One region of the Acidovorax sp. FG60 genome, then DNA from elsewhere that is predicted to be linked to it. Evidence: predicted binding sites of a transcription regulator. Region 1 holds the regulator's gene; the other holds the start of a gene.
The links. The regulator FNR, encoded in region 1, switches genes on or off when oxygen is low (the NO sensors DNR and NnrR bind a similar motif). The targets are predictions, from matches to a motif close to TTGATNNNNATCAA.
Positions count from the first base shown of each region.

Region 2: a site for FNR is predicted at 4,914-4,927, ahead of ACODS0_RS21110 (universal stress protein). Genes of this name have one in related genera too.

Region 1 covers NZ_JBMDJC010000007.1:237,747-246,050, reverse strand. Annotated here, with positions in the region: gene ccoG (cytochrome c oxidase accessory protein CcoG) at 1-24, shown strand, start outside; gene ACODS0_RS12945 (FixH family protein) at 98-379, shown strand; gene ACODS0_RS12940 (hypothetical protein) at 431-724, shown strand; gene fnr (fumarate/nitrate reduction transcriptional regulator Fnr) at 793-1,515, opposite strand; gene hemN (oxygen-independent coproporphyrinogen III oxidase) at 1,703-3,085, shown strand; gene ACODS0_RS12925 (sulfite exporter TauE/SafE family protein) at 3,091-3,849, shown strand; gene ACODS0_RS12920 (hypothetical protein) at 3,928-4,059, opposite strand; gene ACODS0_RS12915 (HD-GYP domain-containing protein) at 4,070-5,368, shown strand; gene ACODS0_RS12910 (EAL domain-containing protein) at 5,365-7,809, shown strand; gene ACODS0_RS12905 (sulfite exporter TauE/SafE family protein) at 7,862-8,304, opposite strand, start outside.
Region 2 covers NZ_JBMDJC010000017.1:47,387-55,690, reverse strand. Annotated here, with positions in the region: gene ACODS0_RS21135 (EamA family transporter) at 1-358, opposite strand, end outside; gene ACODS0_RS21130 (MarR family winged helix-turn-helix transcriptional regulator) at 446-961, shown strand; gene ACODS0_RS21125 (SDR family NAD(P)-dependent oxidoreductase) at 1,001-1,762, shown strand; gene bktB (beta-ketothiolase BktB) at 1,856-3,040, shown strand; gene ACODS0_RS21115 (tripartite tricarboxylate transporter substrate binding protein) at 3,217-4,200, shown strand; gene ACODS0_RS21110 (universal stress protein) at 4,391-4,828, opposite strand; gene ACODS0_RS21105 (2OG-Fe dioxygenase family protein) at 4,965-5,741, opposite strand; gene ACODS0_RS21100 (hypothetical protein) at 5,885-6,376, opposite strand; gene ACODS0_RS21095 (EAL domain-containing protein) at 6,624-8,304, opposite strand, start outside.

The DNA.
Region 1 (8,304 bases):
TCCGTGTTTCTGGTGCCGCGATAACGCAGCGAGCGACCCGGTGCAAGACCTTCGCGGGTCTTGCTTTGAGCAAGATAATTTTTGAGGAGTAAGCACCATGCCATCCAGTTCCGCCCTCGGCACTGCCCCTTCTGCCGCTGCACCCTGGTGGAGGTTTGGCCATGTGTGGCTGATCATCGCCGGTCCCGTGATCGTGATCATTGCAGGGTTTGTGACCCTGTGGCTCGCGATATCGCGCCCCGACCCTGTGGTCGCGGAAGATTATTACCGCCAGGGCATCGAGATCAACAAGACACTGGCCACCCCAGAAAAAAGCCTGTTGCCAGCCATGAAGGGCCGCAACCACGCGGCCACCCCGGTCCAGGACCAGCCGCGCTGAACCCACCTGGCCGGGCAGCATGCCTGCACGGCCTTACCAGGAGACAAACCAATGTGGATGCAACGCGTGATGTGGATTGCCTGGCCGGCCTTTTTGATGGCCGGTGTGATGGAAATGCTGGTTTTTGCGATGGTGGATCCGCAAGACCTGCACTGGTTTGGGCAGCCGTTGGCATTGTCACGGCAGGGCGTGTACACGCTGGCCTTTTTTGCGTTCTGGATAATCACGATGGCATCCAGCGCGTTGACCACGCTGCTGGCCATGTCACCGTTTGAACTTAACCGTTGCCCGGTTCCCGAAGGCGAGCGTCCCGATGACTGCCGCAAGACATCATCGTGCCCTTGAGCGGTAGTGCCACCTATTGGCAAAGGTCAATGTGGTGAGGACTGCCAGGATGGCAGACGACAGCAGGTTCAGTGGCAGGCTTGCTGGTTGTTCACGATGCGCTTGAGGGCCTCGGTCTCCAGGATGCGCACATGGCGCTGCTTGACCTCGACAATGCCTTCTTCCACGAACTTGGAGAAGGTGCGGCTCACGGTTTCGAGCTTGAGGCCCAGGTAGCTACCGATCTCTTCGCGGGTCATGCGCAGCACGAGCTCGGACTGCGAGAACCCCCGGGCGTGCAGGCGCTGAACCAGATTGAGCAGGAACGCGGCCAGGCGCTCCTCAGCGCGCATGCTGCCCAGGAGCAGCATCACGCCATGCTCACGGACAATCTCGCGGCTCATGATCTTGTGCACATGGTGCTGCAAGGCGGTGACTTCGCGGGACAGTTCTTCGATGCGGTCAAAGGGCATGACGCAGACTTCCGCGTCTTCCAGGGCCACCGCATCGCAGGTGTGGTGGTCATTCACGATGCCATCAAGGCCGATGATCTCGCCTGCCATCTGAAAACCCGTGACCTGGTCACGCCCGTCTTCGGTGGCTACACATGTTTTGAAGAAGCCGGTTCGAATGGCATAGAGCGAGGTGAAGGATTCGCCGTTGCGGAAAAGGGTTCCACCGCGTTTGATCTTGCGGCGAACGGCAACGACCTCGTCAATGCGTTGCAGCTGTTCCTCGCTCAGCCCCACCGGCATGCACAGCTCGCGCAGGTTGCAGTTGGAGCAGGCGACTTTGATGGTGAGCGGGTTCATAGGAACAGAGGCTGGGTAAGGTTTGAGCATATCGCCCCATATGCCTAACAGGCTGGGCCTTTGGGTGCGGGTGGGCGACTGATGTGCATCAAATTGTCGCTGTTCGTCCCGGCCCATCACTTGATGCAGGTCAAGGACATGGAGTGCAGCTTACGGCACAGTCGAAGTGTACGCAAGGAATTTGCCCATGACCGCTGTTTCGCCCGAGCTGCTGCGCCGTTTCGACGTGCCAGGGCCCCGTTATACCTCTTACCCAACAGCTGACCGTTTCGTCGAGGCCTTTGGGCAGGACGACTACGCGCTTGCCTTGGAGCAGCGCAGACTGGGCTCCATGACGAAGGCCTTGCCGCTGTCTTTGTACGTGCACATCCCCTTTTGCGAGTCCCTTTGTTACTACTGCGCATGCAACAAGATCATCACCAAACACCATGATCGTGCAGAGGTGTATTTGCGGTATTTGAGCCGCGAGATTGACTTGCACACAGCACACTGCGGCACGGGGCAGGTGGTGAGTCAGCTTCACCTGGGTGGTGGCACGCCCACTTTTCTATCGGACGAGGGCTTGCGGGAGCTGATGGGCATGCTCAAACGCAGCTTTTCGTTGGCGCCGGGCGGGGAGTATTCGATTGAGGTGGACCCTCGCACCGTCAATGCGGACCGCCTTGCAGTGCTGGCGGAACTGGGGTTCAACCGACTGAGCTTTGGGGTGCAGGATTTCGATCCCGAGGTTCAAAAGGCCGTTCACCGCATACAGCCTGCCGAGCAGGTGTTTTCGCTGGTGGAGTCCGCACGTTCGCTGGGTTTTGAATCCATCAATGTGGATTTGATCTACGGCCTGCCTCGGCAGACGCCAGAGTCGTTTGACCGCACGCTGGCCCAGGTTACGCAGCTGCGGCCTGACCGTATCGCGTTGTACGCGTATGCCCATCTGCCAGAACGTTTCAAGCCTCAGCGCCGTATTGTTTCGGCCGAGTTGCCAGCTGCTGCAGGCAAGGTGTCGATGCTCTCCCGTTCGCTGGACGCCTTTATGGATGCTGGGTACGTGTATGTGGGCATGGACCACTTTGCATTGCCTGAGGATGCATTGGCAGTCGCCAAGCGCCAGGGGCGTCTGCACCGCAACTTCCAGGGCTACAGTACGCAACCTGATTGCGACCTGATCGGCCTGGGGGTGTCTGCGATTGGCCGGGTCGGAGCCACCTACAGCCAAAATGCCAAGACCCTGGATGAGTATTACGATTTTCTGAATCAGGGGCGCCTGCCCGTCGTTCGTGGGTTGGCCCTGACGCGCGACGATCTTGTGCGCCGCGCCGTCATCATGGCCTTGATGTGCCAAGGCGAGCTGTTGTTTGAGCCCATGGAGCAAGCGTGGTTGATCGACTTTCGCCACTACTTCTCTGCGGAGCTGGCGCAACTGGAAACCATGGCCGAGCAGGGGCTTGTGGTGGTGCGGCCCGATGGGGTCGAGGTCACTGCCATGGGCTGGTTCTTTGTGCGTGGCATTGCCATGGTCTTTGACCGTTACCTGCAGGCTGACCGCAACCGCGCCCGTTTTTCGCGCATCATCTGATCCTCATGATTGCTACGGTCGCCTCAACCGCCTTGCTGATGGGGCTCGTTGGCGGGTCCCATTGTTTGGCCATGTGTTCTGCGCCTTGTGGGGCATTGATCGGGCAGGGCGGTGGGGGCATGGCGTCCACAGCCGGTGGCGATGCGCAGCCACAGGCAACTCCCCTGACGGTGCAGACAGTGCAGTGGGTGCCCCGTGGCGGTGTCATTCAGCGCGCCGTCGCTTTTCATGCTGGCCGCTTGGCCGGGTACGCTATGGCGGGTGGCTTGGCTGCATGGGCCATGGACAGCCTGGCATGGGTGACCCAGCAGACCGTGGCACTTCGCCCTGCGTGGACCCTGATGCATGTTGCGGTGATGGCGTGGGGTTTGATGATGGTGATCCAGGCGCGCCAACCCCAGTGGGTAGAGCAGGCGGGCCGTACCGTATGGGCGCGTGTGCGGCCTCTGGTCAGTGCACCAGGCGGGGTTCTGGTTGCTGGTGGGCTTTGGGCCTTGATGCCCTGTGGCCTGCTCTATTCCGCGCTGCTCGTGGCTGCGCTGAGCGGAGGGCCTCTGGAAGGGGCGCTCAGCATGGCGCTTTTTGGCCTGGGCAGTGGTGTGTGGCTGGTGGGCGGGCCCTTGGTGTGGATTCGGCTGAAAGCAGGGGTCAATGCAAAACGTGCGGACTGGGGAACGCGCATCGCAGGAGGTTTGCTGTGCGCAGTGGCCAGCTGGGCACTCTGGATGGACCTGGTCTACAAACCGTCGTTGTGGTGCCGCTAGCCAGCAGTTCCCCCATTCGCAAGCTGCGGTGCGACGGGGTTCGCGAGGCCTCGTAAATCCATGTCTATACAAGGGTGATCAACGCTTGCCCTTGGTGAGAAAGGCAAGTGTTGCCATGCCGCTGCGGCGCAGGCGCACTCCTTCGACAAGACCCTCGATCTGGCGATAATCTGTGTAACTATTGGTGGCATTGACGTCGCCATGTTTCACACGCCTTGAAGTGAACTCCTCCATCCTCATCGACATCAGCCAACTGCGTGTCGGCATGTACATCCAGCTCGACGTGGGTTGGTTGCACCATCCGTTCCCGGTGAGCAGCTTTCGTGTGGCGGCGGCAGAGCAGATTGCCACCTTGCGTGAGCTGGGGCTCACCGAGGTGCGGTACTTTCCCAAAAAGAGCGATCCAGAACTGAGGGAACTCGTGCCTGCAGCCTGGAGCGTGCCGGAAATGAAGGCATCGTCTTCGAGTGCACCTGAGGCTGCGACAGCTACAGCCACGGTGGACCCAGAGGCGCAGCGCAGGCGTGAATTGCTGGAGGCCCAGAACCGGACGCTGGCGGCCTGCAATCAGCGGTTTGGGGAGGCCACGCGGCAATACCAGGCGCTGGAGCGTGTTGTCTCGGAGCACCCCGACCAGGCCCGTACCAAAGGCGAAACGCTGGTGTCAGGTTGCGTGGCCGAACTCCTGGAAAACGGTGATTCTGTCATCCGGCTGTTGTCGGAAGGGGTGGGCGAGCGCAATGCCCTGCACCCGATCAACGTGATGGTGATCTCTTTGCTGCTGGGCCGTGCGTTGGGCATGAAAAGTGCCGAGCTGCACGACCTTGGCATTGCCGCGCTGATTCATGATCTGGGCAAGCTCAAGCTGCCGCCGAATCTCAGGCAACCTACGCCCTCCATGATTCCGATGGAGCGTACGCGTTACGAGACCCATGTGGCTGAGTCCGTGACACTGGCCACGCGCATGGGGCTGCCCGAACCTGTGATTACCGCCGTTGCTCGGCACCATGAGATGGCCGATGGCAGTGGGTTTCCACTGCGGTTGTCGGGGTCCGATCTGGGGCGCGCGAGCCAGGTGCTCGCCCTCGTCAATCGCTACGATCGCATGTGCAATCCCGCCAATGGAGTGGATGCGCTCACACCCCACGAGGCTTTGTCGGTCATCTTTGCACAGCTCAAGGCGCGCTTCGATTCCGTGGTGCTCGGGGCGTTCATCCGCATGATGGGGGTGTACCCGCCAGGCTCCATCGTCCAGCTGGTGAACGACCGCTATGCGATTGTTGCCTCGGTCAACTCTTCGCGCCCGCTGCGGCCCAAGGTCATCGTCCATGACTCCCGGGTGCCCAAGGATGAGGCTCCTATTCTGGACCTGGAAACTGTGCCCGAGCTGGGTATCCGGCGCAGCCTCAAGCCTGCGCAACTGCCGCGCGATGCGCTGGACTACCTCTCTCCGCGGCAGCGTATCTGTTACTTTTTCGAGCGTGCGGTCAGCCCCGGTCCCGAAGAGGCAGGGTCGTGACCGTTTCGCAGTCCCACGGCTGGCTCGACGGTTTACAGGAGGCCGTCTGGCTGGTCGATGAGACCAGTCTGCTCATCCTTCACGCGAATGCCGCCGCGCAGCGGCTGGTGGGCTTGCCTGTAGCCGAGATGGTGGGTACGCCCGTGTTGCGTCTGGCCTCCACACCGCAGGACATGGCGTTCTGGGGGGAGTCGGCCCAGGTGGTTGCAGATGGCATTCATTCCCACACCAGCCTTTTGCGCGCTGACGGCACCTTGGTTCCGGTCAATCGTCAGGTGACGCGCGTTCCTGCAGAGGTCGCTTCTGGCACGGTCTTCATGCTGACCATGCTGGATCGCAGTGTCCAGGAATCGACCGAGCGCGAGCTGGAAACTTTGCTGTCTGAGCTGCGCGCCACGCTGGATTCTGCCGCTGACGGCATGCTCGTGTGCAGCCTCGATGGCCGGGTGCGGGCTTTCAATCAGCGGCTTGCGCAACTGTGGAATATTCCGCGCGATTTGCTGGTGCGGCGCGACGATGCGGCTGTCTATGCGCACATGGAGGCCCAGGTTGAGGACGCACGTGCCTACGCGGAGCGTTTGGCTGCCATCGCCCGAGAACCGATGCAGGAGAGCACCGACATTCTGGTGTTGCGAAATGGCTTGGTGCTGGAGTTGCGCACCGTGCCGCAGTTCAGCCAGGGGCGGCCAGTGGGGCGGGTTTATTCGTACCGGGACATCACCCGCCAGACCGAGATACAGGCCAGCCTGAGACTGGCCGCACGGGTGTTCGAGTCCAGCCTGGACGCCATCTTCATCGCCGACAGCCAGCACAGGGTCTTGCGCATGAACCCAGGCTGCGAGCGGCTGGTGGGGCCGTCTGCTAAATCGTTTGAAGGATGCCTGGCGGCGTCGTTGTTCGGTGGTGGGTCGGACGCGGCTTTCATGGAGCAGGTGCTGCAGGGGTGGGCCAAGGAGGGTTTCTGGGAAGGCGAGCTGTGGCTGCCCCGTGACAACGGCACCTATTGCGCAGTGCAGTTGTCATGGGTGGCGCTGCGCGACGACGAAGAGCGTCTGGTGCAGAGCATAGGCTTCATGCGGGATCTGACGCTGCAGCACGCCGCCCAGAAGCGCATTGAGGAGCTGGCCTACAGCGACGTACTCACGGGCCTGCCCAACCGTCTGCTGTTGTCGCAGCGTGTGGACACTGCCATCCAGGGGGCGCGCCAGAGCGACACGGGCTTTGCCATCCTGTTTCTGGATCTCGACCGCTTCAAGATCATCAATGACTCCCTCGGCCACCCTTTCGGTGACCGCGTGCTGCAACTGGTGGCCGAGCGCCTGCAGGCCTGCCTGCGCCAGACGGACATGTTGTGTCGACTGGGTGGCGATGAATTTGTCATCTACCTGCATGGCGGTGATGCCGTGGTGGCTGAGAGCGTGGCGCGCCGCATCCTGGACGACATGCTCAAGCCCTTCATGCTTGACAGCATGGGCTTCTCCATCCAGTGCAGCATCGGCATGGCGCTGTACCCACAGGACGGTGCGACGCTGGACGATCTCATCAAGCAGGCTGACACGGCCATGTACCGTGTCAAAGAGCGCGGCCGGGGTAGCTATGGCTTTTACCAGCCGCAGATGAATGCCAATCTGCTGTCGCGCATGCAGATGGAGCATGCGATGCGCCAGGCGCTGGGGCTTGACCGCATGGCAGTGCACTACCAACCACAGGTCAACATGGCCACCGGGCGCATCACGGGGGCCGAAGCGCTGATCCGCTGGACCGACCCGGAGTTCGGTGCAGTATCACCTGGGCAGTTCATCCCCCTGGCGGAGGAGTCTGGCTACATCGTGACGCTGGGCGCGTGGGTCATGGAGCAGGCCGTGCGTGAGGCGGCGGTGTGGATGCACAGTGGCATGCCGATCATGATTTCGGTGAACGTGTCGGCGCTGGAGTTCCGGCAGCCTGATTTCGTGGACCGCATCACCCGGCTACTGGCGGTGCACCAGTTGCCGCCCACGCTGCTGGAGCTGGAGCTGACGGAAACCATCCTGCTGCAGGATGCACAGGAAATGGAGCAGCGCCTGCGTGTGCTCGCCGGGCTTGGCATCGGGCTCGCCATCGACGATTTCGGCACCGGGTATTCCAGCCTGGCGTACCTGAAGAAGCTGCCGATCCACAAGCTCAAGATCGACCAGTCCTTTGTGCGTGGCCTGCCCGACGATGATGGAGACCGGGCCATCGTGAGTGCCATCATCAGCATGGGGCGTGCCATGCACATTGAGGTGGTGGCAGAGGGGGTGGAAACAGAAACCCAGCAGGCGGTGTTGCTGCAGATGCAGTGCGACCACTACCAGGGATTTCTCTGCGCGCCAGGGCTTCCTGCCCAGGAGTTTCGCGCCATGCTTGCCAGGCCCTTGCCTTTGAATGCGCGGGGGCGGCGCAGTTCGGTCCAGAACTAAGGCAACCTGGTGCTAGGGCCCCCCGGTAGCATGGAGGTCGGTCCAGAGACGCTTAAAACGCCGCGATGCCCTTCCAGAGCATGTACGCCGCCAGCCCGAACAACAGCGATGCGAATACACGCTTGAGCTGCTTGACTGGCAGGCTGTGTGCTGCTTTGGCTCCCAGTGGCGCGGTGAGCACGCTGCAGGTCGCTATCACGGCCAGGGCGGGGAGCCAGATGTAGCCCAGCGAGGCGGTTGGCAATCCCTCCACGTTCTGCCCTCCGATCACATAGCCCACCACGTTGGCCAGTGCGATGGGAAAACCCAGCGCCGCACTGGTGGCTACCGCATTGTGGATGGGCACGTTGCACCAGGTCATGAACGGCACGCTCACAAAGCCACCACCGGCCCCCACCAGGCCTGAAAGGAATCCGATCACACCACCTGCCGCCACCTGGCCTGCACCACCGGGCATCTGGCGCGTGGGGGCGGGTTTTTTGTCCAGAAACATCT
Region 2 (8,304 bases), on a different contig from region 1:
GATGGTCCAGCGCCCAGACCAGCCCCATCACCACCAGCGGACCTATGGCGCCCACCACAGCCGCCACGCCCCCCGGCAACCGGTAGGCCGCAACAAACAGCAGCGCCTGGAAGACCCCGATGTTCAGCGCCGACAGCACCAGCAGGCGCCGCCACCCCACCCAATCGCCCCACGCCGGCCAACGGCGGCACCACAACACCAGCAGCAGGCCTGCAGGCAGCGTGCGCAGCAGCGCCGCAGTGAAGGGCCGGTCGGGCGGCAACAGCTCGGTGGTGACGATGTAGGTAGAGCCCCAGATCACCGGGCCCAGGGCCGTGGTGAGCGCATCCAGCCAGGAAGAGGTACGGTGGTTTTGCATGGCAATCTATCTTCAATTCAAGATAAATAATCCTACCACGCCTGTGCCCTACAATCTTGAATTCAAGATAATTTCATCACCAATACCATGGCCACTCAACGCCAACCCGACGCCGTGGACGCCATCCTGGCCCAGTGGCACCGTGAGCGCCCCGACCTGGACGTGAGCCCCATGGGCCCCATCGGCCGCATCAAACGCTGCGCCGCGCTGTTGCAGCGCAGGCTCGACGAGACCTTTGCCGAATTCGGCCTGAGCTATTGGGAGTTCGACGTGCTGGCCACGCTGCGCCGCAGCGGCGCTCCCCACTGCCTGGCACCGACCACGCTGTTTTCCACGCTCATGGTCACCTCGGGCACCATGACGCACCGCATGGGCAAGCTCGAAGCCCAGGGCTGGATCACCCGCCGGCCCAACCCCGACGACGCGCGCAGCTCGCTGGTACAGCTCACGCCCGAGGGGTTGGCACTGATCGACCGCGCCGTGGAAGCCCATGTGGCCAACGAGCACCGCATCCTGGCGCCACTGAAGGCCGCCGACCTCGCGGCACTTGACGCCCGGCTGGCACTGCTGCTGACGGCGCTGGAGTCGCCCACGGGCCAGTAATTACCCCCGGCCATGGGTACTGCGCAGTAACATGGCGGGATGCCCCAAAACCACCTCACCATCCTCACCGGCGCATCGCGCGGCATGGGCCTGGCCATGGCCCAGCAGCTTTTGAAGAGCGGCAACACCCTGGTCTGCATCGCGCGCAGCACCAACGCCGACCTGGCCATCGAAGCGAAAGCGGCAGGCGTCACCATTGAACAGTGGCAGCAAGACCTGTCGCAGGGCGAACAGGCCGCCCACAAGCTGCAGGCCTGGCTCTCCGCACAAGGCCCACAGGCGTTTGCCAGCGCCACGCTGATCAACAACGCCGGCATGATCCCGCGCATTGCACCGCTGTCGCACAGCGATGTGGACGACCTGGCCACTGCCCTGCGTGTGGGTCTGGAGGCGCCCATGCAGCTGACCGCCGCGTTTTTAGGCGCCACTGACAGCTGGACGGTGCCGCGCAAGGTGCTCAACATCTCCTCAGGCCTGGGCCGCCGCGCCATGGCGTCACAGGCCGCCTACTGCGCGGCCAAGGCGGGCATGGACCATTTCACGCGCTGCGTGGCGCTGGACGAGGCCCTCAAGCCCCACGGTGCCAAGGTATGCTCGCTGGCGCCTGGTGTGATCGACACCGACATGCAGGTCCAGCTGCGCGGCGCCGACCCGGCCGCCTTCCCGGACCGCCAGAATTTCGCCAACCTCAAGACGGGTGGCCAACTCACATCGCCCACCGATGCCGCTATCCGCGTGCTCGCCTGGCTGGAACGCGCAGACTTTGGCACCAACCCGGTGGCCGATGTCAGAGATGCCTAAAGCCCCGAAACTCCTGTTTTTATAGCTGCTCGCGCTTTCTGGATAAGCGCTAGCGGCCAATTTAGCCTCAAATTCATCTGAAAGGACCTCCCCATGACCCGTGAAGTCGTCGTCGTCAGCGCAGTGCGCACCGCCATTGGCACCTTTGGCGGCAGCCTCAAGGACGTGCCTCCCACCGAACTGGGCGCACTCGTGGTGCGCGAATCGCTTGCACGTGCCAACGTGGAAGGCAAGGACGTGGGCCATGTGGTGTTCGGCCATGTGGTCAACACCGAGCCCAAGGACATGTACCTGTCGCGCGTGGCGGCCATCAACGGCGGCTGCGGCGAAGGCACGCCCGCCTACAACGTCAACCGCCTGTGCGGCTCGGGCCTGCAGGCCATCGTCAACGCCAGCCAGTCCATCCTGCTGGGCGACACCGACGTGGCCATTGGCGCGGGCGCCGAGAACATGAGCCGTGTGCCCTTTGCCAGCCTGAACATGCGCTGGGGCGCCCGCATGGGCGACACCAAGATGGTGGACATGATGATCGGCGCGCTGCACGACCCCTTTCACAACATCCACATGGGTGTGACGGCCGAGAACATCGCCGCCAAGTGGGGCATCAGCCGCGAAGACCAGGACAAGCTGGCGGTTGAAAGCCACAACCGCGCCGAACGTGCCACGCAGGCGGGAGTGTTCAAGGACCAGATCGTGCCCGTCACCCTGAAGAGCAAAAAGGGTGACGTGCAATACGCCACCGACGAGCACTTTCGCCCCGGCGCCACGATGGAAGACCTGGCCAAGCTCAAGCCCGTGTTCGTGAAGGAAAACGGCACGGTGACGGCGGGCAATGCCTCCGGCATCAATGACGCTGCCGCCGCCGTGGTGCTGATGGAAGCCGGTGCCGCCAAGGCCCGTGGCGCCAAGCCCCTGGCACGCCTGGTGGCCTACGCCCACGCAGGTGTAGACCCCAAGTACATGGGCATCGGCCCCGTGCCTGCCACGCAGCTGGCGCTGAAAAAGGCGGGCCTCACCGTCAACGACCTTGACGTGATCGAAGCCAACGAAGCCTTTGCCGCCCAGGCCTGCGCAGTGACCAAGGACCTGGGCCTGGACCCTGCCAAGGTCAACCCCAATGGCTCGGGTATTTCGCTGGGCCACCCCATTGGCGCGACCGGCGCGCTCATCACCGTGAAGGCCATCCACGAGCTGCAACGCATCCAGGGCCGCTATGCGCTGGTGACGATGTGCATCGGCGGCGGCCAGGGCATTGCAGCGATTTTTGAACGCATCTGACCTCCCTGCGGGTGGGAACACTGCCATCGCCACCCGCGATGCTGCCACCCGCCATTGGCAAGGCGGGCGCCTCCGGTCATCAGCGATCATTGGCGCCCGCTGACCCAGATCAGCCAGGTGGCGTGTGCCCAGCCACCGCCTGCACATTCCATGAACCGACGGAGACAAACCACACCATGATTCGCACCCTGCTTTCCTTCACCGCGATCGCTTTTGCCGTGGGCGCCACCGCGCACGCGCAGGCACCCGCACCGGCTGCGGCCTACCCCACCAAGCCCATCCGCCTGATCGTGCCCTTCCCGCCCGGCGGCGGCACCGACATTCTCTCGCGCCTGGTGGCCACCAAGCTCACCGAAAGCGCCAAGTGGACCGTGGTGGCCGACAACAAGGCCGGCGCGGGCGGCACCATCGGCATTGGCGAAGCTGTCAAGGCCGCGCCCACGGGCTATGACCTGGTGATGGGCCAGAAGGACAACCTCGTGATTGGCCCCTGGCTGTACAAAAACCTGCCCTGGGACCCCACCAAGGATCTGACCGCCATCGCCCATGTGGCCTACACGCCCGTGGTCATCGCCACCAGCGTCAACTCCAAGTACAAAACGCTGGCCGACGTGGTGGCCGCCGCCAAGGCCTCGCCCGGCACCATCACCTATGGCTCGCCCGGCAACGGCACCTCCATCCACCTGGCGGGTGACCTGTTCGAGAAGGCGGCAGGCGTCAAGCTGAGCCACATCCCGTACAAAGGATCGAACCCCGCGTTGATGGATGCGCTGGCGGGCAACGTGGACCTGCTGGTCTCGTCCCTGCCCTCGGCCATGGGCCAGATCAAGGCAGGCAAGCTGCGTCCGCTGGCCGTCACGTCGGCCAAGCGCAGCTCGTCGCTGCCCGAAGTGCCTACCGTGGCCGAGTCGGGCTTCAAGGACTTTGATGTGAGCACCTGGTACGGCGTATTTGCCCCTGCCGGTACGCCCGCAGCCGTGGTGACCACCGTGAACGCCGAAATCAACAAGCTGCTGGCCACGCCCGACATGAAGGCCGCCATCCAGGCCCAGGGCGCCGAGCCCGAAGCCATGTCGCCCGCTCAGTTTGGCACCCTGCTCAAGACCGACTACGCCAAGTGGAAGGGCATCGTGGAAGCCTCCGGCGCAAAGATTGAGTGACCCCCTGAGGCGCTTCGCGCCTTCCCCCTGAAGGGGGACGCACCCGGTGGCCTGGCGGAGCCAGATCCACGGGTGCACTGGTACGGGGCGTGCCTGTTCCGCGAGCTGTGGGAAGCGGATGCGCAGCGTTGTCGAGAACCGCCATGAAAAACGGCCCCGTAAGGAGCCGTTTTTTTATGGAGCAACTCGCTCAGTCGCGCACCACCAGCACGGGGATATGCACCACACCCAGCACGCGCTGCGTGACGCTGCCCAGCACCAGCTTTTCAAGGCCGCGCCGACCGTGGGAACCCATCACGATGAGATCGGCGCCTGTGCTCTCCAGCGCGCGCAGGATGCCGTCGTGCACGGCATGGCCCTCGCCCACCACGGTGGTCACAGCCACACCGGCTTCGGCCATGGCTTTGCGCGTGGCTTCCAGGGCCGCGTTGGCTTCGGAGGTAGCGGCATTGATGTACTGCGCCTGGCCATACGCAAAATCGGCCCCCACGCCCGTGAAGGGATAGGGGTCTACCACATAGACCGCCGTCACGGCGCTGCCAAAGGTCTTGGCCAGCCCGGCCGCCTTGGACACGGCCAGCATCGAGGTGTTGGAACCATCGACTGGAACCAGAATGTGCTTGAACATGGTGCTCTCCTTGGGTTGATGGGTGAGTCAAGCTTGTGGCCCGACTTCTTGAACCAGAGTGTGAACCGCCACCATACCCCGCATCTTGATTCGCATCAAATCGGCTGCACACATGCGCTGCTGCAGGCGCTTGTGTTCAGGCTGCCGGGGTCTGCCCCACCACGTCCGCCCCCTGAAAGTTGCCTCGGCGGCAGGTGACCACCAGGGTGTCGCGGTACCCGCCTTCGGCCAACGGCTGAATGGGGGTGGACTCGTGGATCATGCGAGCATCGTCCAGCAGCAGCAAAGACCACGACTCGGTCAGCGTAAAGCGCTGGCCGCTCGGGCCTGCGGCCTCGAACACGCGCGTCTCGCCGCCCTTGACGCCCTCGCGCCCCACCAGGAAGACGGCCACCAGGTCCACGCCATCTCGGTGCGCCCCCTCGGGCGTGGGCCGGCCAATGCCGTCGGTGGTGTCGATGCGGAACTGGTGCGCCTCGATGAACCAGGGCACGGGCGCCTCGGACGGGACAAACACGGCATCGGATACCCCGGCCAGCGCAGCCAGCAGCTGCTGCCACACCGGCTGGGCCACGGTGGCAGCCTCCATGGGCGCAAACCAGCGCTCCATGCCGCCATGCAGCGCGTTGTATTCCACAGGTTGCCAGTGCGCCCGGTGCGGTGCCTGCTGCAGTTGCCCGCCCTGCACCACAAAACACGCATGGCGACGGCGCCGGTAGCGGCCACCGTCCTTCAGAAAATCATCGGGCGGCAACGCCGCCCAGTCGCCATTCAGGGCCATCAGCGACGAAAGATCGCAGCCCACCCAGCGGGCCACATCGGCAGGCGACAGAACGGCGTAGCCCGCCTGGCGAAGCTGGCTCGCCACATCGGAGGGAGCCGTGAACGGAGGAGAAAAAGTGACTTGGGCCATAGAAGCCCGAGCTTAACCGCTGGCGCCGCAGGTCTTCTGCGGTGGCTCAAGCAAGATGTGGCAGGGCCTGCCACCTGCGTGGCACCCCGCAGCACTGTGATATCGGCCTTCCCCCTCAGTCGTTAGCCGCTCGCCGTTAGCCTTCAATCGCGGTTGCCGTGGCCCTTGCCGTTGCCATGGCCGCGCCCCCGGTCATGGTCACGGTCGTGCTTGCCACCGTGGCGGTGGTCGTCGTCCCAGCGGCGGTCATCGCGGCCGTGGGCACGGGGTGGAGGGCCACGGCGTGGTGGTGGCTCCTGCACAAAATACACCGGCTGGTTGCAGGCGTTGTAGCGGCCACAGTGTTTGCCCCAGTTCTTGGCATGGCCGGGCGGCACATACAGGTAGATGGGTGCCCGTGGCACCACCACTGCCGGGCGGTGGATGATGACCGGCTCGGCGTAGATGAGCGGCGGCGGTGGCGCATTGCCGATGTTGATGCGGCCGTACACGCCGGGCGCCAGTTCGCCGCCCACGGTGGCGTTGACATAGGCCTGCGCGTGGGCGCCGCCAGCGGCTGCCAGCAGCAGCGCGGCCATCGCGCCAGACAGGAGAAGACGGAGTGAGTGCATCGTGGTCATGGTGGTGTTTTTCATGGGGGACTCCTTGTTTTTGCCAACCGGAGCCGCCACCTGTTGGGCGGCTGCGGTAGGCTGGCCCTGGTTTGTAACAAGGCCTGCCACACCCTACACCGCGCAGGGTGCACAGGATGTAAGGAAATGGCGACAGAACCCCTTGCCGGCCTCGCAGGGGTCAATTTTACAAGCAAAATTTGCACCTAGCGCTTACCTATCAAGCGCCAGCAGCTATCAAAACAGAAGCACCCTCCAACAACAGACGGCCCTACACCACCGCCCCTGCCGGCGCCTCCCGCAGTGCGCTGGCAGGTCCGGGCCGCCCAAACAGGTAGCCCTGCCACATGTGGCAGCCCAGGCTGGCCAACATGTCGCGCTGCTCGCAGGTTTCCACGCCTTCGGCAATCACGCCCAGGTCCAGGCTCTGGGCCAGGGTGACGATGGTGCGGGCAATGCTGGCGTCGTTGGCATCGGTGAGCAGGTCGCGCACAAAACTCTGGTCGATCTTGAGCTGGTCCAGCGGCAGGCGCTTGAGGTAGCTCAGGGACGAATACCCGGTGCCGAAGTCGTCGAGCGAAAACCCCAGGCCCAGCGCCCGCAGCGTGGTCATGCGCTCGACCGTGTCCTCCACGTCGTCAAGCAGCAGGGTCTCGGTCAGCTCCAGCTTCAGGCGCTGCGGGTTGGCCCCCGTCTCTTCAAGCACGCCCAGCACCTCGTCCACAAAGTGCGGGTGGCGGAACTGGCGCGCGCTCACGTTGACGGCCAAGGTCCAGGGGGCGGTGGCCGGGTCTTTTTCCCACTCCACCAGCTGCAGACAGGCAGTGCGCAATATCCACGCCCCCAGCGGCACGATGAGGCCCGAGGCCTCGGCCACCGGAATGAACTCGGCCGGCGACACCAGCCCCCGCTGCGGGTGCTGCCAGCGCACCAGCGCCTCGGCCCCCACCATGCCGTGGGCTTGGCTGATCTGGGCCTGGTAGTGCAGCAGGAACTGGCCGTCACGCAAGGCCTCGCGCATCCCGGACTCCAGGGCCGTGCGCGCCGTGACGGCGGCCTGTGTGCGCGGATCAAAGAACCGCATCGTGTTGCGCCCGGCACCCTTGGCCTGGTACATGGCCATGTCGCCCCGCTTGAGCAGTTCGTCCACTGAGCCCTGCGCATCGGCATACAGCGCCACGCCGATGCTGCACGAGCTGTGGTACGTGTGCCCCCCGAGCGGATAGCCTTGCGCCAATGCGAGCAGCACCGCGCGCCCCACGGTTTCTGCCTGGGCGGCGGCTTCGTGGGCCTGTGGGCTCAGCCCCTCGATCAGCAGCACAAATTCGTCGCCCCCCAGCCGCGCCACGGTGTCGCCGCTGCGCACACAGCCGCCCAGGCGGGCCGCCACCTGGCGCAAGAGCTGGTCACCAAACTCGTGGCCCTGCGTATCGTTCAGATCCTTGAAGTTGTCCAGGTCCACAAACAGCAGCGCCCCGCCCGCACCGGAGCGCGCCGAGGTGGCCAGGCTGTGCTGCAGGCGGTCGTTCATGAGGCGGCGGTTGGGCAGACCGGTGAGCGGGTCGTAGAACGCGAGCAGGCGGATCTCCTCCTCGGCCGCCTTGCGGTGCGAGATGTCGGTCAGCGTGCCCACATAGTGCGTGACCTCGCCTTGTGCAGAACGCACAGCCGTCACCGTGATCCACGCGGGGTACACCTCGCCGTTCTTGCGCCGGTTCCACACTTCGCCCTGCCAGGCACCGGTGCTGCGCAGCGCACTGTGCAGGCCTTCGTAAAACTGCGCATCGTGGCGGCCAGACTGCAGCAATGCGGGGGTCTGGCCCACGAGCTCCTCCACCGTATACCCCGTGAGGCGTGCATACGACTGGTTGGCCTTCAGGATGCGCTGGTCCGGCCCCGTAACCACCATGCCCTCGAACGACTCGAACACGGATGCCGCGATCCGCAGCGAC